DNA from 3 places in the Paenibacillus sp. Mc5Re-14 genome. Region 2 is predicted to be linked to each of the others. Evidence: riboswitches for the same ligand, from Rfam matches in the RefSeq annotation. Region 2 holds a riboswitch; each other region holds the start of a gene.

Region 1 (7,984 bases), 190 kb from region 2:
CAGCTCCGTTAGTAGAGGTGGATGCAGGTGTGTTCTCCTGCTTCGCGCAGCCCAGAATAACGGATAATAAGAGGAGCGTCACCAACATAAGGGTGGCAGTCTTGCGGTGTCGAACGGACATCAATGTATTTCCCCTTTTCTATATATGTGATAATGATTATCATAATCATATTTAGAATAGGTACCACATTATATTTTGTCAACAATATTCGGCAAGCAGAGCTATTATTTATTTTGAATTTGTATAATATTAAATTTATGGATTAATCCGCCAATGTTTGAAATAGGGCACGCGTGTATTCATGCTTCAATAGTTCTTCATCCCAATCCTCAAATATCTCCACGATCTCTCCCTGAACCATGACGGCAACCCGATCACAGAACGTACGGGTGGACTGAAGATCATGGGTGATAAAAAGATAGGACAGCTGGCGTTCGAGCTGCATTCTTTTGAGCATGTCTAGCACGGAAGACTGAGTTGTCGTATCCAGATTGGCGACCGATTCATCGAACAGGATGATTTCTGGTTCAACCGCCAACGCCCGAGCAATGCACACCCGCTGTTTTTGTCCACCGCTTAGCTGCGCAGGGTATTTTCCCAGACTGTCAGCCTCCAACCCTACCGATTCCAGTAAGGAAAGGCAGATATCCAGCGCCCTTACCTTTCGCTTAGGAAAATAGTTACGGATCGGCTCCATCAAAATATCCTGAATGGTCATACGGGGATGCAGTGAAGAGGCCGAGTCCTGCGCAACCAACTGGATTCGTTTGTACAAATGAATATCCTTCATCCTTCTAGTATGTATGGGCTGGTGATCCAGCCAGATTTCCCCCGAGGTCAACGACTCCAGCCCCAGAATACACTGTGCCAGCGTACTTTTGCCACTTCCGCTTTCTCCAACCAATCCAAGGCATTCTCCCTGTCGTAACTCCAGACTCACTTTCTGTATAGCCTGCTGCTCACCCTGACTCGTGTTGAACCAGCCTTTTCTCCGTCTGCGGACAGGATAAGCTTTGGTGACGTTCTTCAATTCCAATATCACTCGTGCATCCTTCCTTCCGGGGTCATCTCCAGCACCCGATCTGCTATGCGGCTTATCCCCTGACGATCATGTGAAATTAACAAAATCGCGAGATCGAAATCTTCCCTCAACTGTAGAAGCAATGCCAGAACTTTGTCACGGTTGATTACATCCAGCGCTGTAGTAGGCTCGTCGGCAATAAAGAGGCGCGGACCAGAGCTTAACATTGCAGCCAGCAGTACCCTTTGGCACATACCTCCGCTTAGTTCAAAAGGATAGGATGACAGAATATGCTCAGGATCGGCAAAACCGACCTTGCGGAGCAGAGAACACAAATAGGCTTCCTGCCCTGGAATAATACGGCCTCCAGACAGCTCCGTGACACGGTTCAACATCTCCCGCATCCGTGACAGCACGCCCTGGGGCTGCGATGCAGTGTGGGACGGGGCAGCATCAGCTTGCCCCAGCTCCTTCTGGGCGTGCATCAGGCGCCCCCCGTTCAGTCTAAGCGTATCCGTCAGCTGGGCGCGGACGGTACGGATCGGATTCAGCCCGCTCAGTGATTGCTGAATGAGCAGGGCAATTTCCCCACGGCGCAGTCTTTGCCAGCGCTGTTCATGGAACGGGATAATGTCTTCCCCGTTATAGTAGATGCACCCTTGCGTAACACCAACACCTGGGTCCAGCATACCCGCGATTGCGTGTGCGGTCAGGCTTTTGCCGCATCCACTTGGCCCAGTCAAGGCTACAATTTCCCCTGGGTAGACGGAAAAGTTCACATCCCGTAATAGCGGTTTGCTTTCGCTTCCGCTGGCTCTTACACCTGTACGGCAAATCTCCAAATGTTCCACGTGTAACAACGGTTTTTGCATGTATGCTTGCTCTATCGTGTCCTTTCGCCCCGTGACTGGTCGCTCCCCCACTATTTTGCCGCCTCCTTTTCCGAAAAATGATCACCCAGAAGCTGGCAGGCAAGCACAAATAGCATAATCGCCAAACCCGGGAAGATCATAACATGCGGAGCCACCTGAAAATACGAGGTTGCATCATGCAGCATCACACCCCACTCTGGCTTGGGCGGCTGTACACCCAGTCCAAGAAAGGAGAGCCCAGCGATCATTAACACCACGCGTCCGATATCCCATACCGTATAAACCAACAATTGCGGCCATACTTGTGGCAATACATAACGCCTTAGTATGCGCACGTGTGAATTACCGAACAAACGGGCATACCGTACATAGTCCTCCTGGCAAGCTTTTTGAACCAAACTACGGATATAGCGGACATAGCCCGCCCACCGTACCGCAATAATCGCTAGGGTCATGTTGACGAAACCCGGCCCCAAAATACCCACAATCGCTACCGTTAAAATAATATCAGGAAAAGCCAGTACGCCGTCGATTCCCCGCATAATCAACTGATCCACGCGCCCTCGCACATAACCAATGAGCAAGCCTGTGGGCAGACTGATACACAGCGTAGCTACCGTAATCGCACAAGCGATTAGCACACTCGTCCGAATCCCGTAAATGAGCCGTGACAGCACATCCCGACCCAGATGATCCGTACCAAAAGGATACTTCCGACTGGGTGGTGCCAAACGGTTCAGAAGGTCCACATGCAGAGGATCATGAGGGGCGGCCCATGGAGCCAGCAATCCGAGCAGCACGATCAGGCCAAACAGTGCGCCCCCTGTCAGCAAGCTTCCTCTAAAGGAAAGCCGTATCTTTTTCATTTTTCGCTTCCCCCTTAACGCAAACGCAGCCTTGGATCTATCACCGTCTGGACCACATCCACCAAACACTGAACACCTACAATTAAAAATGCGGCAAACATAACATATCCCTGAATCACCGGGTAATCCCGCTGCGTAATTGCATCTATAAAATACTTGCCCAACCCTGGCCATGAAAAAATGGTCTCTACGATGACGTTACCTGCCAGCATAAATGATAGATTCGTACCTAACAGCGTAATCATTGGCAGAACGGCATGTTTAAATAGCTCAAAAAAGAGAATATGCATACGGGAAAAACCACGAGCCCTCGCTGCTTTCACAAAATTGCGGTCACTCAGCTCCAGCATTTGAGCACGCAATAGACGAGCTTGCACCGTTCCCAATCCTGCACCAAGCGTCAGCGCTGGGAGTACTAAATGTGTCCAGTCCTCCCTTCCCATGGATGGGAGCCAGCCCAAGCGAACGGAAAATAGATAGATCAGCAGAAAACCAAGCCAAAAAGAAGGGATCGACGATCCCAGCAAAGCGAACAGCCTGCCCAGACGATCTAGTGGACCGCTGACTTTTAGCGAGGCAGCCAGCCCCATCCCAAGCGTAAGCACCGTCATGACGGCAAAGCCCGCCAAAGCTAGCTCCACCGTAGCGGGCAGTCTGCTCCACAGTTCGTTTAGCACCGACTCCTTGGACACATATGAGGTTCCCCAATGTCCCGTGAACACATCCCGCAGCCAGTTCACATATTGAATATGAAGCGGCTCATTCAAGCCCAGTTCGTTTCGCAGCGCGGTCAGCGCCTCCCCAGAAGCAGGAACATTATGCGCGGTGAGCAAAATGAGGGCAGGGTCACCAGGGGCCAGCCTCATCAGTACAAAAGTCAGCGTGGATACAACGAATACAATGATGGGCAGCTGCGCCACACGTTCCAGTATAAAACGAATCATAGGATACGTAGCTCGTTATTCAGCAATATCAGATTGCGCTGTAATGTAGTAATACTCGATCGGATGCGGCGTAAAGCCCTCTACCCCTTTTTTCACGCCAAACACATTGTCAGGGTGTACAATGAACGACTGCGGCAAGTCTGTATTGATGATATCCAGCGCTTGCAGTGTTACCGCATTACGCTGTGCGGTATCCTTTGCCAACTTCAGGTTGTGAAGAATATCCTTCAGCGGTTTGGAAGCATAACGGCTTACATTAGCTTCACTTGTAGAGGAGTAGAACATGTCCATAAAATACTGCGGTTCCCCTGTATGGGCCGTGAGCATGCTGTACATAGCAAAATCCCAATCGTTTTTGGTCAACGCCTCGTCGATATTTTCCACCTTGCGAATTTTGACCTGGATTCCCTCATTCAGCAACTGGCTCTGAATAACCTCAGCCATGACGGATAGCTCCGGACGCTGAGGGAAGGTCAGCAGCGTAACCTCGAATGGCTTGCCCTGCTTGGACCATGTGCCTTGGGCATCCTTTTGCCAGCCATCCTTCGTCAACAACTGCTCTGCCGTTCCGTTCAATGCTTTGCGCTCAATCTTACCGAAGGGAAGGATACTCGGAAACGGGCTGCTTGCTTCCGTACCGTAGCCCCTCATGACGGCGCTCACAATGGATGCGCGCGGAATCAGACTGTCCACCACCTTACGGTTGGTCGCATCCTTGAACACAGACGATTCCATGTTGTACACAATCATATGGGTACGCAAGGACGGAGCCGACAGCACTTGTAGCTTGTCGTTCTTTTTTAATACCTCTGCGTTATCTACCGGAATATCCGTCGCTACATCCACCTCACCGGATTGCAACGCCATCAGGCGCGAATTACCGTCCGTAATGAATTTCATCGTTGCTTCAGCCAGTCGTGCCTTTTCGCCCCAATATCCGTCATAACGCTCTACGACCAAGGATTGATCCTTGTTAAAGGCTTTAATTTTAAAAGCACCTGTCATCGCAGGGTAGCTCTGCTCATCTTTCATGGATGCCACATCCAGCACGATTGTTGACGGATCAGCCAGATTGGATGCCAGCGCTGCATTCGGTTGGTTTGTCGTAATTTTCAACGTCAGCGGGCCATTTACATCAATGGACTTCACATCCAGTAAATCCTTCGCCAGGTGACTTTTCTCGATAGAGCGCAGCAAAGATGCTTTTACGCTTACTGCATCCATACTCTTTCCATCATGAAAAGTGACCTTATCCTGCAAGCTGAACGTCCACACGTTAGGACTGTCGTGCTTCCATTCCTTGGCTAGCCAAGCCACAGGCTCCAACTTTTCATTCAAACGAATGAGTGTCTCACCGGCACCGGAACGCATCACATCCCAGCTATTGTCTCCATGCGGATCGACGCCTGACGGTTTCCACGTATACGCCATCACCAGCTTTTTACCTGCTGGAGTCTGTTGTGCAGGAGTATTCTCACCCTTGCCTGAGCTATCCTCCGTCTTCGTGGCTGTGCCGCATCCCGAAAGAGCCATAACTGCCATCAGCAGCAGCAATCCTGTACATATGAACCATGAACGCCTATTACGATTGCCTATCATCCCACATTTCCTCCTCTATCTTGTAAAATATCGTATAAACCTAACGCAAAACGCGAAAAAAGCATTCCCAACCACTTGACCAGCAGTCAGAAATGCTTTCATTATAAAATGTCAAAACTCACCTCAAAGCCAACTCCAAAAACATAGAAGGGATCAGATCGGTTTCAGACATTCCGTATGCAGCACGCCTAACCACCTCCCCAGCATCCCGTGGGTCTGACAGTGATGTCAAAACAGGCAGGTCTCCTGACTCCAGGCTTATCTTTCAGGCCTTCCCGGTTCCTCACAGTTCCAGTGGCTATTCTGAAAGCTCCAGCAGTACCCTGCTGATGCCTGTATACAGTGGCGGGTCCGTGTCGGAATCTACCGAACTTCCCTTTTAAGTGAACACGCTCAACAACTATCTACATCGTCTCAACAAAACCTCGTATATAGAGTTGTCCGGCTCACACCTGTTTTCTTCCTTTATTCCTTTTTATTACGAATTAGGATTATCTTATTTTGTTGCTACTGGCTTGTCAACAAATGCAGCGTAATATTTTAAATTTGAATGATACGATGAGAATCAAGGCTGTGACTATTCATTGCATGCACGCAATTCACGTGCTAAAATTAGGTATAGAGATATCCACCGTATCCGTATACTAAAAAGAGCCTTCGCCGCGCCAACGGCAAAGACTCCTAGGATTTGAAAGGCTGTGGATCACCACGGCGCGCTAAATGCTTAGCTAAACCCACCGTTAGGCGCCTAACCTAATCAAGCGGTGGGTTTTCGCTTGTTCCGAAATTTCCGACGCAGCCAGCGATAAAGTTTACGAATACTAAACACCAGGCTTAGTAACGTAACCATCCAACGCAACACATCGTAGCACGACACAAGTGTGACCATCGGCTTCACCCCCTTTCGGGAAGCTGCACCGTGGTCCGAAAACATCCACCACTATTCAAAATCCATAGTTTAGATTATACCATTCCTCTTCCTACTACTCTAGCAAACTTTTCTAGTAGGTTCTCAATCCTCCATTTTCATACAAGAGGGGGGTTATCAATAACTTCATGTTGCTTAATAAATAACCTGCTCTTGGTAACCCCATGCCAAACAGCCGGAAAAGAGGCTACGTCCTCTTTCCGGCTGTTTTTATCTATTTCCTATTCATCAAACCTTCTGTGGAACCTCCGAGACATTTACGCCTTTGACCGATTCAGCTTGTTTTCTTGCCAAAACGATGTTCAAGACAATTGCCGTAATCGAGCCCGATACAATACCATTTTGCAGCAGCATTTTGGCAAAGCTAGGCAGTTGGTCAAACATTTGCGGCAGAACAGCTGAGCCTAGGCCTACAGCAATACTGCATGCTGCGATCAGCAGATTGCTTTCCTTCCGCAGATCTACTTCTGACAAAATAGACATACCTGATGCAGCAACCGAGCCAAACATGACGATCATTGCCCCGCCCAGCACAGCGTTAGGAATCACTGTCGTCAAGGCAGCCAGCTTAGGCAGCAAACCGAGAACGACCATGATGCCGCCCGCAGCAAAAATAACGTTACGCGATTTGACGCGAGTTAGCGAGATCAGACCCACATTTTGCGAGAAGGCCGTGTAAGGGAACGCATTAAAAATACCGCCCAGCATAATCGCGAGCCCCTCCGAACGAAGTCCATTGACGATTTGCTTTTGTTCCACCTTCTGATCAATCGCTTTACCTACTGCCAGATAAACCCCCGTAGACTCGACCATGCTGACAATATTGACGATAATCATCGTGCATACCGCCATAATGCTGAATTCTGGCTTGCCAAAATAAAACGGCTGCGCAATACTCACCCATGAAGCATCCGCTACGGGAGCAAAATGCACCATTCCCATCGCATAGGCGACTACAGTACCTGCGAACAGACCAATAAGTACGGAAATCGAGCGTAAAAAGCCCTTAGCTACTCGATTGACAAGCAGAATAACCAGTAGTGTAACCAGTGCCAGCAGCAAATTACGCGGCTGTCCAAAATCCGCGCTGCCCTGACCACCCGCTACATTGTTCATCGCCACCGGAATAAGGGATAGACCGATAATCGTAACGACCGAGCCGGTAACCACTGTTGGGAAAAAGCGTAACAGTTTGCCATATAGCGGTGCCGCAAGCACCACAAATATACCGGACAAAATGATGGCACCGTACGCTGTCGCCAGATTTGAGGTCGAAGCAATTGCGATAATGGGTCCTACTGCCGTAAACGTACAGCCCAAAATGACAGGCAATCTACTTCCAAAAAAGCGTGTGCCCATAATCTGTAATAATGTAGCAATCCCGCAAGTGAATAAATCAGCAGCCACTAGATAGGCCATCTGGGCTGGCGTCAGGTGAAGTGCTCCCCCTACAATCAGAGGAACAGCAATGGCTCCGGCGTACATCGCCATGACATGCTGGAAGCCCAGCGCAAATAATTTTTGTTTACTTAACATCCCACATTCTCCTTAACGGGAGGAATCACCGTGCCAGCTTCCTCTATAAAATGGACTTCGCCCGGTGCCATGGAAGCGATACGCGCAAGAGAACGTACAGCAATGCCCCTTTGCTCCAACAGCCCGCGACCTTCCTGAAAGCTCTTTTCAATTACACAGCCGACTCCGGCCAGTTCCGCTCCTGCTTCCTTCACAATATCCGTAAGTCCGACCAAAG
Region 2 (7,984 bases):
CCCGTACGTGTTGTTCTACCTCCGCTAGGGTTCCGGGTTTCGTTAAATAAATCTTCTCTGTTTTAAGATGGGAGAAGAAGGATTCTATGCAGGCATTGTCTAGGCAATTTCCACGCCTTGAATGGCTCCCAAGCATGCCAAGCCGCTTAAGTTTGCGGTTAAACGGCTTGGAGGTATACTGAAAACCCTGGTCTGAATGGAGAATGACACCCTCCATGTTCACGTTCTTACTTAGAACGTCTAGGGTCTCGCTAACTAGAGCAAGGTCATTTCGTTCCGAAAGACGCCAAGCCACGATTTCATTGTTAAACAGATCTTGAATGACAGAGAGATATACAAACCGCTCTCCAGCTCGTATGTATGTAATATCGGTAACCAGCTTGGATAAAGGAGAATCTGCCTGAAATTGTCGATCTAATCGGTTGGCATTTACCACAGATGCCTGTTTGCCAAAAAAGCGCCGCTTCTTTCGAATGACGGAACGGATCCCTAATTTCTTCATTAGGCGGTATACCTTTTTGTGATTGACCAAGATACCTTCTCTACGTAAAGCAACGGTCATCCGCAGATAACCAAAATAGGGATGGATCCGGTGGATCGACAACATATGCGATTCCAGAAGCTCTTCTTCTTGCTTACGCTGCTGGGTTGTTTGCTGATTCTTTCTCCATTTATAATATCCTGCCCGAGAAACATGGGCTAATTCAAGTAACCATTTCAACGAATATCGTGTTCGCATTCCCTCAATAATTTCAAACCTCGCTTCTTTCCTCGTCACTCCTTGTGTAGATTTGGATACTGCTTTTTTAAATATTCAATCTCCGCCCGTAGATACGCCATCTCCTCTTCGATACTGGAAAATTTCGTTTTGGGTCGTCCCTGCCTTGTGGTCGTTGGCTGGAGGTTCTCCCCCGCTCGATGTTTCATCACCCAGCTTTGCACTTGGGATTTATTACGAATGTCCAATTGTTTCGTCACTTCACGAATACTCATATGTTCTTCGTTCACCAACCGGACTGCCTCCATCTTTACATCTAAGGAGTATTGCCGGAATGATTGTCCCTTTTTAGCCATGAAAAATCCCCTCCGTTCAACAAGATTAAGTCCATCTTAACAGATGTCTTTTCTCTCTTGTCTACTAGAAGGGGATAATACCACCCCACGATGGGTTGGGATTGTCTTTTTTGCATATAACTAACAGATTCCACTCCAGTTTCTATTACTGTTTCTATTGCACATCCTGTGAGTTTCACTTATGATGGTGAACAAGTATACGAGTGCATAATTATTCGTCATACCTTAATCGCATAGCCTGGAAATAGGTGTCTGTTCTATTCAGATCAGACTTAAAAGGGAAGCCGGTGCAAATCCGGGACGGTCCCGCCACTGTAAACGGGGAATGTTCAGCTACTCATACACCCACTGGTCCAAAGACCGGGAAGGGATGCTGAACGTCATGATCCGCAAGTCAGGAGACCTGCCTATTTTAACAACATCGCAGTACCTACGGAAGATAGGGAGGTGTTAAGAGCAGTCGCCGTATTTTTGAATTTTAATCGCGGAGGCATTCTTTCCCCTACTCATTTTTAGCCTTGGGGACAGAATGCCTTTTTTGGTACGTAAAAATAAACTGGCTACCAGTTAGGAGGAAACCTACATGTCCATTAACGAACGATCTGCATTGTCGGGTTTGATTAGCAGTAATCTGGGTTATCCGCGTATTGGTGGGAACCGGGAATGGAAGAAAGCACTGGAGCGCTTCTGGCAGGGTAGTATTGACGAAAGCGAACTGCATAGTGAGATGAAAAGATTGCGTCTGGAGCATCTGAGCAAGCAACGTGACAAAGGGATTGATCGCATTCCTGTCGGAGACTTCTCCTATTACGATCACGTGCTGGATACATCCGTGATGTTTGGTCTCGTCCCCGAACGCTTCAACTATCGTTTTACAGGTCCAGTTCCTCTATCTGTGTATTTCGGGATCGCACGTGGGCAGAAGGGAGCTACTGCCAGTGAAATGACCAAATGGATGAATACCAATTACCACTACATCGTTCCCGAATTGGCAAACGCGGCTCCGGTGCTTACTGAAAACAAACCATTACTAGCTTATCGTGAAGCAAAGCAAGAGCTAGGCATTGACGGTAAACCGGTTCTCATCGGGCCCTATTCATTTGTTGTTTTATCCAAAGGCTATGATCGTAAGGATCTCGCTTCTATTATACGAACCTTCCAGCCTTTATACGCCCGAGTCTTGTCAGAGCTAGCAGCAGAAGGCGTTCAATGGGTCCAAATCGATGAACCTGTCCTGACCACCTCATTCCCGGCAGAGGATCTGGAGATTATTCAGGAGGTCTATGAAGCTTTGACCCAAGCTGCACCCTCGTTGAACATCATGCTGCAAACCTACTTTGGCAGCCTGGACCATTATGAGCGTCTGACTGAACTTCCGGTACAGGGACTGGGTCTTGATTTTGTATACGATGATGGCGAAAATCTTCAGCATATATGCCAGCATGGCTTCCCTAAAGGGAAAACGCTGGGTGCTGGTGTCATTGACGGACGCAATATCTGGCGCAGCGACCTGAATGCCGTGGCTGCACTGTTGGACCAGTTAGCAGAACAGACCACTGCCGCACAGCTTATCGTACAGCCATCGTGCAGTCTGCTGCATGTGCCGGTCAGTCTGGACGCAGAGCATAAGCTGGACCAAGAACTGGTGCATGCACTAGCCTTTGCCGATGAAAAGCTGGATGAAATCGCAGGCTTGACGGCTGCACTTGGCAAGCACGATCCATCCGCACTTGCCAAGCTTGAGCAAAGTTCGGATGCGGTAGCCCGCTTCAACCACTCCGCGGCAAGGGTACAGACAGCTGCCGATTTGGCCGACCTGCTAACAAAAGAGCCACTGTCACGCAGCGTTCCTTTCGCCGAGCGCCGGGTGATTCAGCAAAATAGGCTGAAGTTGCCCCCACTGCCTACGACGACCATCGGCAGTTTCCCGCAAACTGCTGAGGTCCGCAAGGCCCGTCTGCACTATCGCAAAGGAGAATGGTCTGCCGAGCAATATCGGACATTTATCCAGCAGCAGATCAAGGAATGGATTGATATCCAAGAGGACATTGGCATAGATGTGCTTGTACATGGGGAATTTGAACGGACCGACATGGTTGAATTTTTTGGCGAAAAGCTGAAAGGCTTTGCTTTTACACAAAACGGGTGGGTGCAGTCCTACGGCTCCCGCTGTGTTAAACCGCCGATCATTTACGGAGATGTGTCGTTCGATCAACCTATGACCGTGGAAGAGACGGCATTTGCTCAGTCGTTAACCTCCAAGCCAGTTAAAGGGATGCTTACAGGCCCTGTGACCATTTTGAACTGGTCCTTTGAACGTAATGATATTCCACGCAGGCAAGTAGCTTTGCAGTTAGCTCTGGCATTACGGGCAGAGGTAGAGGCACTCGAACAAGCGGGTATTAGCATGATTCAGGTGGATGAACCCGCAATTCGTGAAGGGCTTCCGTTGAAAAAAGAACAACAGCAGGCCTATCTGGATTGGGCAGTTCAAGCCTTCCTTGTGACCACGGCCACCGCTCAGCCTGCGACCCAAATCCATACACACATGTGCTATTCCGAATTCCAGGATATGATCCAGTCCATTTCAGACATGGATGCCGACGTGATTTCTATTGAAACCTCTCGTAGCCACGGAGAACTGATTGTTAGCTTTGAGGATCAGGTTTACGACAAAGGCATCGGTCTGGGTGTATACGATATCCACAGTCCGCGCATTCCTGATGTATCAGAAATGCTAAGCATGATTCAGCGTGCCTTGCGCGTACTGCCATCAGATTTGTTCTGGGTTAATCCAGACTGTGGGCTGAAAACCCGTACCAAGGAAGAATCTGTTGCCGCATTGCGGCAAATGGTACAGGCGGCTCAAGCAGCCCGTGCCGTGCTGTCTGTATCCAACTAATATTTTTATCATATCCAATCGCGTCATCATGTCCACCATATCTTATTCCCTTTCGGTCTTTCTATTAGAGACCGGAAGGGGGCTTTATTTATTCCAAGTCATATAATGTATATGCACCTTGAATATGCTCGATTTTCATCTGCTTCAGATGCACACCTAAGCCATGCTCTCGATCCCAGGAACAACTAAAATTCAAATATAGTTCATCCTTTTCCGATGAGTCGGAAATCAGTATAGAGATAAGCTGCATTCGATCCAGCAATTGCTCTGGTCGCTCCACATAAGGCGCATATTCATTAGGGTCCTCTCCCCATGAGCTGTATGCCTTCCGATACTTTTCCACTATGTCTACATAATAATGGTGTATGGACTCCAATACTTGAGGATGGATCTCTGACGAACATGCCATATACGTCTCCCATGTCTTTTTTTGCAGCTCTGTAGGTTCTTCTATAGTCTGTGCCTGTTCTTCAGAGTCGGCTCCCACGATAAATTCAGCTTCTACCTCCGATGGCTGCCCGCAAAAATCAAGATGTACCACACCACGTAGTACAACCTCCTCCGACACATCCCAAGTCTCATCATCCTGTTCCAATTCCCTATACCAGTGTTTCCAGTCCATCCTTTATCCACCTCTTCATCATAGGTAATCTTTAACTCTATTGAACACTTTACAATCTATCATTTTAATGAATGAAATTAAAGTAACATCCTATGGGTGCACCCAGCCAGAAATCGAGAATTTTCCAAATGAAACTACTTTATTCTACAAGATTCGCTATTCATGTAAGCCTTAAAGAAAGAAAACCAGCCCATTTTGACCCGAAGATTTTATTATTAAAAATTTAGTACCTTGCATTAATCAGTACATGATGTTAAATTATACCTGACTACTGATTTATAATCAGTACCCGTGACAAATTATGCACAAACACACGTTTCTTCCCCTTATTCCGAACGACACCTATGAATTATGATTACATCAGGAAGGGAGCATCGCTCGTGAATGTGAACATCCAATTCAAAAAAGGGGTACTGGAACTATGCGTTCTAGTTCTAATTGGACGTAGAGACCGCTATGGCTACGAATTGGCTCAAGCCGTCTCCCGTCATATTGAAGTAGCAGAGGGAGCCCTATATCCACTGCTTCGCCGTCTGGTATCAGAGGGATACTGCACGACGTATTTACAGGAATCGACCGAGGGTCCGCCCCGTAAATATTATCGGCTAACCGATACCGGTAGCCATTATACAAGACTACTTACACGGGAATGGAATGATTTTGTCCATCATGTCGCAAGCCTACTGGAGGAAGGAAATTCCGATGAATAGAAAACAGTTTCTTACAGAGGTGGAACAGCGTCTTTCTCCTCTCCCTGCAGAGGTACGCCATGAGCTGCTTAGTGATTTGAGCCAGCATTTTGACTACGGGTTGGTTAATGGCAAAAGCGAAAGTGAGATTGCCCATGAGCTGGGGAACCCAGAAGATATTGCTCGAGAAGCGTTGGATGTTCCCAATGCAGCCTGGAACGCTTCTCCTCCGCTTCGCCAGGGCAGCTTTGCACGCAATATTTTTACTTTCCTAGGGCTGTTGTTTCTCAATTTGCTAATCTCCATCCCGATTATGGCTACCCTATGGGCAGTATGGGCTTCATTGGCTGTGGTATCGATCAGCTTCATTGTAGCCCCCCTTCTCGCTGTTACTGATTATGCGCTTAACAGCACCTTTTACCCGGCCAAATTCTTTTTCTCTATCACGTTGACGGGTATAGGTCTATTGCTGCTGCCTGGAGTACGTTATCTCTTACTCCTTATGGTCAAGAGCACAGTACGATACTGGAAATGGAATCAGACTACCCTGAGGGGAGCTTACTAAAAACATGAATAAAAAGTGGTTTATTGCAGCAGGTCTGTGCATTGTCATCGGTGCAGCCGGAATGGTGGCCTACGGTGCTCCATGGAATCAACAAGTAATGAAAGAAACAACGGCTATAAATAAAAAGTGGACATTCACACGTGGTCAGCTACAAAACCTGAAAGTGGACAGTTCTGATGATGTTTCTATTTTGTTCACTCCTGGCTCTGGCGACCAAGGTACGATACGCATCAGCGGAGAAGTTCAGACAAAAGTCGCCGACCAAATTCATAATGCCCGAATTGAGAACGGTAAGCTTACCATTCAATCGGAGCCGGCCCCTTCCTTGTCATTCTTTTCGATCACTCCTGATTTGGATCAAACGATTACCGTAGAGATGCCCTCTGGCGAAACACTAACTGATCTGCAGGTAGATGCACATTCAGGGAATGTAAAACTTCAAGATGCCTCTGTGAAAAATACTTCTATCACCGCTACTTCAGGCACTGCCGAGATTACAAACCTCCAAAGTACCCACCTGATCGCAAATCTAACGTCCGGTAACTTTATAGCCAGTCAGCTTACTGCAGATATGGAGCTAAAGCTTACTTCAGGAAATGTCACCATTCGCGATTATAGCGGTAATGGTCTTCTCTCCCTAACCTCAGGGGAGACAAATATTACACAACGTGCCGTAGCCAACTTGGAAGTGAATGCTGATTCTGGTGACGTGAAGATTAAGCAAGCTCCCGATTTTAAAGGTGTTTATAATGTCCGCTCTGACTCTGGGAGTATCAATACTCCCGAATCTGTTCCCGGTAGTGTGAACGTGATTAAGGTCGAAACCACTTCAGGGGATATTGATATTTCCAAATAGAGACCTCTAAATGAATGCCTCATTAGAGGCGAAGTTTGGTTCAAGGGGTTCAACCTAGTATAATGAAACCATGTGCTCAGATGCACAACCACGTTATATAGTGATAAGGAGGAGACTGGATGGAACTTAAGAACAAAACAGCCATTATTACAGGAGCCAGCAAAGGAATCGGTAAGGCAATTGCCGAAACCTTGGCCAAGGAAGGCGTTAATCTGGGGTTAATCTCACGCACATTGACCGACCTACAAAAGCTGCAGGATTCACTGGGGAGTACATACGGTGTGAAAGTGGTGAGTGCTGTTGCGGATATATCCGATCGCACACAGGCCGCTGCCGCTGTAGCTTCACTGGAGCATGAACTGGGTGCCGTCGATATTTTGATCAACAATGCAGGCATCGCCACCTTCGGCACAGTCGCAGATATGGACCCCGAAGAGTGGGAACGTATTATTCGCGTAAACCTGATGGGAACCTATTATGTGACACACGCCGCTCTTCCAAGCATGCTGGCGCAACAGAGCGGAAATATTATTAACATTTCCTCCACAGCAGGAGAACGAGGTTTTGCAACAGGCTCTGCATATTGCGCATCCAAATTTGCTTTGATGGGATTCACGGAAGCACTGATGCAGGAAGTTCGCAAATCCAACATTCGGGTTACCGCGCTGACACCAAGCACGGTCAATACAGAATTGGCTGTAAATGCGGGATTGCCTATTGGTGACGAGGACCGCATGCTTCAGCCGCAGGATTTGGCCGATCTGACGTTAGCTGCATTAAAGCTGCCGCCACGGGTTCAATTAAAAGTAGCCGGCATTTGGACAACCAACCCACAGTAATTCGACATGACATCTTAGATTCATTGGCTGCACCAAGCTCCGGCAGACGTAATTGTTCGTCATGCCGGAGCTTTTTTTAGGATAGCTATACCAAAACAAACTTTAATATAAGCGCTTTCTACTTCCAGCATACATAACATACAATTCCTGCAACCATAAGCGCATTCCAAGAAAGGGGAAAAATGATGAAGAACACAGGAATGACACGACCACTAGACCATTTGGGACGCATTGTGCTACCCAAAGAACTACGCACTTCTATGAATATTAATATTGGAGATGCCCTCGATTTTTTTATTACACCAGAGGGACTGATGATTCGCAAATATACAGGGGTTTCTTGTTATTTTTGTGGCGCCGTTGATCATTTAAGCTATTTCAGAGATCATCTGATCTGCAAGAGTTGTATTGAAAACCTGAAGAGCGATAATCCCTCC
Region 3 (7,984 bases), 1.9 Mb from region 2:
AGTAGCAGCACACAAGCAATAACACCCATTGCTCCTACACGGCTATCCTTCATAATTTCCAGCATCCGTTCACGGGACCTGTAGCTAAACAAGGCATCAGCCGCATCCATCCACCCGTCCAGATGCAGTCCGCCCGTCAACCACACCCAGACAGCAAGGGTAAGAATCGCACATGGCACTGGTGGCAGCACCATAGCCGTAAGCGCCGCAAAGCTCCAAACGATAACGGCAATAACCAATCCAACCAACGGATAATAGCTTGTACTGCGTTTCAGCAACTCCGGGGAAAAATCCAGCTCCGCCTTGACCGGTAGACGGGATAAAAATTGAAAAGCCGCAGCAACAGCCTGACGTTCACTGCTCATAGCTTATATTCCAACTGTTTAAGTTCTACGGGGATACCCGCCGTTACTAAAAAAACTTCATCACAAAGACGGGCAATCCGCTGATTCATAATCCCGCTCAAATCCCGGTACAGCCTTCCAAGCGGATATTCTGGTACAATACCGTCACCGACCTCATTGGTTACGATGACGAGCGATCCCGGATACTGCTCCACAGCTGTTGCCAGTTCATCCATGGCGGCTCTGGCGGCAGTTTCACCGTCCTCGCCTGCGGCCAGCAGTACGTTCGACAGCCACAGGGTCAGGCAGTCGACCAGCACCATAGACGCAGGCTGCGACGCTTGAGCGTTGCCAAGTTGTCGCAGCAGCTCCGGCAGCGCCTGCGCTTCCTCCAGCGTCTGCCAGTCATACCCGGCAGAATCGCGCTGGAGTCGATGAAGGGCGATGCGCTCCTTCATTTCCACATCATAGGCTTGCGCCGTTGCAATGTAGCAGGCACGCGGTGCGCGCGCCATGCATAATCGCTCGGCAAAGCCGCTTTTTCCGCTGCGTGCCCCGCCGGTCACGAGCGCCTTCATCGCTGCGCGGCTCCCTGACCGTCCGATACGCCTGCATCGGCAAAGGTCGCCATTTCGCGCATAATCCGGCACGCCGCATCAATCAGGTGCAAGCTCAGCGCACCGCCCGTGCCCTCACCGAGCCGCATGTCCAGATGGAGCATGGGCTCCAGCTTGAGCTGGCGGAGCACCGCCGCATGTCCGCGCTCGTCCGAGGCGTGCGAAGCAAGCATGTACGCCGCGCTTGCAGGCGCAAGCGCGCGTGCAGCGAGAGCAGCCGCGCCGGAAATAAAGCCGTCCAGCACCACTGGACAGCGATGTGCGGCTGCGCCGAGGATGACGCCTGCCAGGGCGGCAATCTCCAGACCGCCGACCTTGGTCAGCACGTCAAGCGCGTCATTGGCATCCGGCTGATTCACCTCCAATGCGCGGCAGACAACGGCTATTTTACGGGTAAGTCCCGCCGAATCTACACCTGTCCCCCGGCCTACGATAACTTCCGGCTCAAGCCCGGTGAGCGCACACACGACCGCAGCGCTGGCTGTCGTATTCCCGATGCCCAGCTCTCCGGTAACGAATAGCCGTGTGCCACCTTTAACCGCTTCTGCTACAGCTTCAGCTCCGGCCAAAACTGCTTGTTCCGCTTCCGTACGCAGCATGGCTGGCCCTTTAGCCATATTCGAAGTGCCCATGCGCACCTTACGATTCACCAAACTCGGGTGAGAGACATCCGCATTCACGCCAACATCTACTACCTGGACATCAGCGCCCGCATGACGTGCCAGCACATTAATTGCTGCGCCGCCTGACAGCATGTTATACAGCATTTGCTGCGTAACCTCAGCTGGAAAGGCGCTAACTCCCTCTTCACACACACCATGATCCGCAGCCATGACCATCACCGTTTTACGATCAAATTCAGGCTTATCCACGCCAGTAATTCCTGCTAACTGGATGGCCAAACTCTCCAGCTTTCCAAGACTTCCAGGTGGCTTCGTTAATTGGTCCAAATGTGCTGAAGCTGCCGAAGCCACCACTCCATCCGGCTGGGCAATGCTATCGATCAGCTGACGCAGCTTGTCGTTCATATCTTCCACTCCCTGCTCTTTTTTTAGTATGTTCCCAATCTCCTATTGGTCTGCTGTAGACGCAGCGCTTCTGCGCAGCAAGAGCTGCGGCACACCGCTATCGGGATGCGGAAGCATCACAGGCTCAACACCATATACACGACGAATCCGGTCCTCTGTTAGCAAATCCGATGAAGTACCCAATCCTTCAACCATTCCATCCTTAAGTACAAGCAAATTATCGCAAAACTGTGCCGCCAAATTAAGATCATGCAGGACAGCAATGATTGTCACGCCCGTTTCTTGGCGCCATTCTGCCAGCAACTCCATAAATTCAAGCTGATAGCGCAAATCCAGATAAGTCGTAGGTTCGTCCAGCAGCAATACCTGTGGCTCCTGTACCATCACCTTTGCTAATGCTACACGCTGTCGCTGTCCCCCACTCAAGCGGTCCAATGTTCTGTCGGCCAGTGAAGTTAGACTCAATCGCGCTAGGACCCGATTCGTAATCGCCTCCACATCAACTCCCTTTTCCCTGCCTAGCCAGTCCTGATGAGGAAACCGTCCCATTTCTATAACTTCCCTGACGGTGTATCCCACTGGAGGAATTCCCTCCTGCTGGAGTACGGCTACAAGTTGGGAAAGCTCTTTTCTGCTGTAGCTACCGACCTTTTTACCATAGATATGAACACTTCCAGAAGTCGGCTGATCTACGCCAGAAAGCAGATGCAGCAACGTCGATTTTCCACTCCCATTCGGACCAATGATCCCCCACCAAGCTCCTTCGTCTACGTTCCAGCTAATATTCTTCAACACATGGAACTCTCCATAAGCACGGGTCAGGCCTGCTACCTCTAGCGCCCGATCATACACCTTCTGTGATTCACTTTGTTTGGTCACAACAGATCCCCCCTGCGTAGCTTCTTGTTCCGGTACAGGAGATACGCGAAGAACGGTGCCCCAACAAAGGCCGTCATAACGCCCAGAGGAATTTCTGTTGGGGCCAACAACGTGCGAGCCGCCGTATCTGCCCAAGCCATAAAAATAGCTCCACCCAGTGCAGATAACGGAACAATCATCCGGTAATCGGGACCTGCCATCAGACGAATGATATGAGGCACAACAAGTCCAACAAAGCCAATGACTCCACATACCGAGACAGCGGCAGCTGTCAGCAAGGTAGATATGATCAGGACAGATAGCTTCGTCGCATCTACATGAACCCCCATATGAGCCGCTTGACGTTCTCCCAAAGCCAGAATATTCAGCACCCGTGCCCGGTTCCATAGAAACACCAGCCCAACGATCACGTAAGGTAAAAGAATTCCCGTATATGACCAACCGCGCAGACTGAGACTTCCCAGCGTCCAGTACAATATTTCATTGACTGTTTCCTTCGACATGGCTGCCAGAAAAGAAACAATGGCTCCCCCAAAAAATTGCATCACCACACCTGATAAAATGAGGCTTTGGGTCGGAATTTTCCCACCTTCACGCGCCAACGTCAACACCATCCACAGCGTCAGCATGCCGGTTATAAATGCAACTAGCGGAAGCGTCCATATACCCACAAATGAAAATTGAAGCCCCCAATAAATCAGTACTGCTGCTCCGACCGAAGCTCCCGAGGATACCCCAAGGGTATACGGATCAGCCAAGGGATTACGCAACACACCCTGAAATCCGGCTCCCGCCAGCGCCAGCGCTGCTCCAACCAACATTCCCAGTAACACCCGTGGCAATCTGACCTTCAAAATGATCTGCTCTGAGGATGTATTCCAATCCGGTGTAAACGTATCACCTAACCACGGTAGGTGGTTGATCAAAATACCTGTGATCTGGCTGACCGGAAGACTGACCGAGCCGATGCCAAGACAGAGTAGCAGCGTCAGCAGCAGCAAGACAAGACCTGTCCCCCCAAAACCGATCAGTCTACGGTTCATTTGAAAATTTCAGGGTACACGCCCTTAGCCACTTCCTTGAGCCCTTCCGTTACGCGTGGCCCCGGACGACTGATCAAATTATCATCCACGGCAAATACACGATGGTTACGAACAGCCGATATTTGATCCCATCCACTACGAGCTTTAATGATATCGCCGAGGGTCTGGCCTGTTTTGTCGTCCTTCACACTTTTGCTGTACAAAATCACGTCAGGGTTTGCAGCTATAATATTTTCCTCACTGATTTGGTACCACCCCTTCTGCGTAGCACCTACATTTTCACCACCTGCTAATGTTATCAGCTCGTCCATAAACTCGCCTTTACCCACTGTCCAGCCTGGTGAAAACTCGACGTATACCCGCAGCTTCTGCCCTTTGCCGATATTTTTAACTCCTTCTTTCACTTCTGCTACATCTGCTCTCATCTTGTCAGTCACCGCTCTCGCTTCTTTCTGATGATCGGTGATTTTCCCATACAATTCGATGTTAGCTATGACATCTTCAACTGTTTTCGGTTCTGTTTTAAAAATCATAATTCCCATGTCACGCAGCTTAGTCGTAGCCTGTTCACTAAGTGAAATCCCTGCAAAAACAACTTCCGGGTTCGCAGCAATGATCGCCTCTTCGTTCGGTTTCATAATACCGCCCATTTTAGGCTTTTTCGTAGCTGCCTCCGGGTAATCAGAGTAGTCGGATACACCAACAATTTCCTTATCCAGTCCGATAGCGAACAGCGCCTCGGTTTCTGCCGGGGAGACGGAAACGATCTTATCCGGTGCTTTTTTAAATGTAAATTCCTGTCCTGTTGCATCCTTAAGCGTTAGCGGGTAAACCGTTTTGCCCGGTGGTACTTGTGCGGTTACGGTCTGTCCCGGCTGCTGTGAAGAAGCTTGGCCCTCTTTGTTTTCTGCATTTTTTCCATTCGCGCCACATGCACTCAGCCCAACTGCCAATATCAGCGCCAATAGACCTGTAGTCCATACCTTTATTTTTTTTCCTGCCATGATTTGCACCCCTTCATACATAAATCGTTAAGAGCGTTACTTGAACTTCATCCGATATTTTCTCATTCCAGCCTTCTTTTCCTATCAAAAACCCCCGCATCCTCATATCAGGACACAGGGGTCACGTTAGCACAGATCGTGCGCAGGCGGGCAGCTTCTTTCCGCATGGACAGTCACTGCGAACACGTCATCCTTTCCTCGAAGGATTATGGTGACAGGCGGACGGGCAGGTATCCTGACTTATGGAAGATGCATGTCCTGATATTCTTTCATATGCCTGGCGGCACATAAAACAGGGCTAATAGGCATGTTTCCATTTACAGTGGCGGGACCGTGTCGGACTCACACCGACTTCCCTTTTAACAACGCAATAAAGGAAAGCAAGTTCCTCACATAGCGCCGACCTCGTCTGCTGGATATTTGATGTAGTGGTAGTCAAGCCGTTCTTTTACTTGATGATTATAGGTTAAAAAGAGTTAGCTTACAACCCAAACAGTCGCTTTATTCGCCTTGTTTAACCTAATGAGAAAGCAATCTTGCTATACAATTGTGCGGTCCTGTCAACCTTAACTGAATCCTAAATGCTTCTCCCGGCTTCGGATTCAGACTCCAAAAATCATGGCCAGGCATAAGCATACAAGCCAACTGACGAATTACACCACCATGCGTGACAATCAAAACAGAGGGCGGCGCAGCATTCGACTCCATTGGCTGAACCTCCAAAGCAATGCGCCACGCAAACAGAGAGTCTAGGAATTCACGCAGACGATTCACAAAATGAATCCAAGGCTCTCCTCCAGGTGGGGTGAATTGTTGCGGCTCATCAATCCAAGCGCGATACAACGCCACATCCTTAAGCATGTCATACGTTTTTCCATCCCACTCACCAAAGTGAAGTTCTCGCAGACGTGGTTCCATGATAGGAGGCATAGCAGAGAGGGAACATTCAGACGTCAATGCTGACTCCGGCAAAATGATCTGCAAGGTCTGGCGACATCGCATCAAGTCGCTGCAATAGATTCGAGCAAAGGAATGTCCCTGCAATTTTTTCTGTAAAGTCTTTAACTCCTGCTCTGCTCCGGGCAGCAAACCCAAGTCGGCATGTCCCAGATATCGACGTTCCTTATTCCATAAGGTCGTGCCATGACGAACTAGTACGAGCTCCATGTCCCACTGCAGATCTTCTTTAGCATCATTCGGCTTACTAACCTGTTGTGAGTTCGGACTTGGTGCACTTTCTCGCACTCTTTTTCCTTCTGTATCTTGTTTCAAAATCGTGTCACTCCTCACTGCATCCATCCCAAGGCAAAACACCCTGCAGCTCCCATCAAACATAACCCTACAAACATAGTGGATACGGCGAACATCAGCCGGACCGTATGCCGGATATCCTTCGACTCCAGCGGTCGTATCCCTTCGCCCATATATGCCCGAAAGGAGCGTATGCCGTGATACACATTATAGCCACCGAGACGAATCCCTAGGGCACCTGCCACCGCTGATTCGGGAAATCCGCTATTTGGGCTTGGATGCAGACGGGCATCCCGCTTGATTGTCCGCCAGCTTCTTGCAGCATCCAGCCGATATAACCACGACGCTATCACTAGCATAACTGCTGTCATGCGAGCCGGAATGTAGTTAGCTACATCATCCAGCCGTGCTGAGGCCCAGCCTAAATGCAGGTACTTTTCATTTTTGTAGCCAACCATTGAATCGAGCGTGTTTACGGCACGATATGCCAGTGCCAAGGGTGCTCCCCCGATCAGGGCATAAAAAAGCGGGGAAATAATGGCGTCCACGATATTTTCAGCGACCGTTTCGACGGTACCGCGCACAATTTCGGGCTCGTCAAGCTGCTGCGTATCCCTTCCGACAATCATGCCTAGCTCCCGACGTGCCCCAGTCAGGTCATTCGCCTGCAACGCTCGGTATACTGCCATCCCTGCGTCCTTTAGACCTTTGGAAGCAATCGTAGTTGCAATCAGAACAATTTCTACGACGACAGACAACCACGGGTGAATCCAGGCAAGCACACGCAACAGCCCCCAGGCAAGCACAAAGGAACCCCCAGCCACAATAAATGGAAGCAGTATGCCCGCACGTTTCAGTCCTCGGTCACTGCGGACCTTACGGCGAACCGCTTTTTCCAATGCTGAAATGGCATGTCCCATCCCGATGACTGGATGCGGCAACCATCTCGGATCACCGATTAACCTGTCCAGCAGATAGGCTGCCATGATAACCAAGCTAACGATCACGCCGCTCCTCCTCCAGCACTTCACTCAGTGCAGACAGCAGCATATTGTTGGCTTCGGCGTCCTTAACCGCAATTCGAAAATGGCTCGCTGACAGTCCAGGATACATGGCACAGCTACGTATAAGAATCCCACGTTGTCCAAGCGCCTGCTGAATAGCCGATGCACTCCACGTTCCCGGCGCCCTTGCTAGCACGTAATTGGCTTCGCCGGGAATGACACCACAGCCCCATTCCGCCAAGGCAGTCAGTAAGCGACTGCGCTCCGTAGCAATCAGTTCCTGTGTGCGGCGCTCATAAGCTTGCCCACTTCTCAGACACGCCTCTCCAGCCAGCAACGCCAGTCCATTAACGCTCCAGGTCACCTGTTTGGCCGTCATTTGCCGGATATAGTCCGGATGAGCAATCGCATAGCCCAATCGTAAGCCAGGAATGGCATAAAATTTGGTCATCGATCGGATCAAAATCACATGAGGATAGCGATCCAGCACAGGCAATAATGAGATTTGCCGTTCCAGTGGGATAAAATCAATAAAGGCTTCATCCACCACCAACACGGTACCCGTTCTGCCAGCCGTCTCTGCCAGTTCGTATAGCTCCTGCTCACCATATTGCACACCGTTTGGATTATTCGGCTGCCCAAGGAACAATACATCTACCTGCTCCATGAGCCGAAGGATGTCCTCCACGTCTGCCTTCCATTGAAGCGAAGCCTTCCCGTATACCCGATGGATCTCGGCTCCGAATTTGCCAGCCAGCTCGGCATATTCCGAAAAACACGGCTCCACTGTCCCCACACGCTTGGGAGCCAGGCC

The links. Region 2 has a riboswitch for cobalamin ahead of metE (5-methyltetrahydropteroyltriglutamate--homocysteine S-methyltransferase). Riboswitches for the same ligand answer to the same signal wherever they lie in the genome.
Region 1: it holds a riboswitch for cobalamin, as region 2 does, so the genes downstream of both, BN1546_RS12185 (ABC transporter substrate-binding protein) here and metE (5-methyltetrahydropteroyltriglutamate--homocysteine S-methyltransferase) in region 2, are expected to answer to the same signal.
Region 3: it holds a riboswitch for cobalamin, as region 2 does, so the genes downstream of both, BN1546_RS04645 (ABC transporter substrate-binding protein) here and metE (5-methyltetrahydropteroyltriglutamate--homocysteine S-methyltransferase) in region 2, are expected to answer to the same signal.

The regions. Positions count from the first base shown of each region.
Region 1 is NZ_CVPD01000001.1:2,673,634-2,681,617, reverse strand. Features, by position in the region: gene nikA (nickel ABC transporter substrate-binding protein) at 1-121, opposite strand, end outside; gene BN1546_RS12205 (ABC transporter ATP-binding protein) at 264-1,043, opposite strand; gene BN1546_RS12200 (ATP-binding cassette domain-containing protein) at 1,040-1,945, opposite strand; gene nikC (nickel transporter permease) at 1,945-2,760, opposite strand; gene nikB (nickel ABC transporter permease) at 2,775-3,704, opposite strand; gene BN1546_RS12185 (ABC transporter substrate-binding protein) at 3,720-5,303, opposite strand; cobalamin riboswitch at 5,522-5,726, opposite strand; gene BN1546_RS12180 (nucleobase:cation symporter-2 family protein) at 6,460-7,767, opposite strand; gene BN1546_RS12175 (xanthine phosphoribosyltransferase) at 7,761-7,984, opposite strand, start outside.
Region 2 is NZ_CVPD01000001.1:2,868,376-2,876,359, reverse strand. Features, by position in the region: one part of gene BN1546_RS13070 (IS3 family transposase) at 1-810, opposite strand, end outside; one part of gene BN1546_RS13070 (IS3 family transposase) at 810-1,074, opposite strand; cobalamin riboswitch at 1,304-1,500, shown strand; gene metE (5-methyltetrahydropteroyltriglutamate--homocysteine S-methyltransferase) at 1,658-3,976, shown strand; gene BN1546_RS13060 (DUF6985 domain-containing protein) at 4,065-4,598, opposite strand; gene BN1546_RS13055 (PadR family transcriptional regulator) at 4,979-5,308, shown strand; gene BN1546_RS13050 (DUF1700 domain-containing protein) at 5,301-5,852, shown strand; gene BN1546_RS13045 (DUF4097 family beta strand repeat-containing protein) at 5,857-6,708, shown strand; gene BN1546_RS13040 (3-ketoacyl-ACP reductase) at 6,828-7,547, shown strand; gene BN1546_RS13035 (AbrB/MazE/SpoVT family DNA-binding domain-containing protein) at 7,733-7,984, shown strand, end outside.
Region 3 is NZ_CVPD01000001.1:990,729-998,712, forward strand. Features, by position in the region: gene cobS (adenosylcobinamide-GDP ribazoletransferase) at 1-365, opposite strand, end outside; gene cobU (bifunctional adenosylcobinamide kinase/adenosylcobinamide-phosphate guanylyltransferase) at 362-922, opposite strand; gene cobT (nicotinate-nucleotide--dimethylbenzimidazole phosphoribosyltransferase) at 919-1,989, opposite strand; gene BN1546_RS04635 (ABC transporter ATP-binding protein) at 2,032-2,868, opposite strand; gene BN1546_RS04640 (FecCD family ABC transporter permease) at 2,865-3,911, opposite strand; gene BN1546_RS04645 (ABC transporter substrate-binding protein) at 3,908-4,915, opposite strand; cobalamin riboswitch at 5,123-5,334, opposite strand; gene BN1546_RS04650 (histidine phosphatase family protein) at 5,435-6,187, opposite strand; gene cbiB (adenosylcobinamide-phosphate synthase CbiB) at 6,202-7,173, opposite strand; gene cobD (threonine-phosphate decarboxylase CobD) at 7,163-7,984, opposite strand, start outside.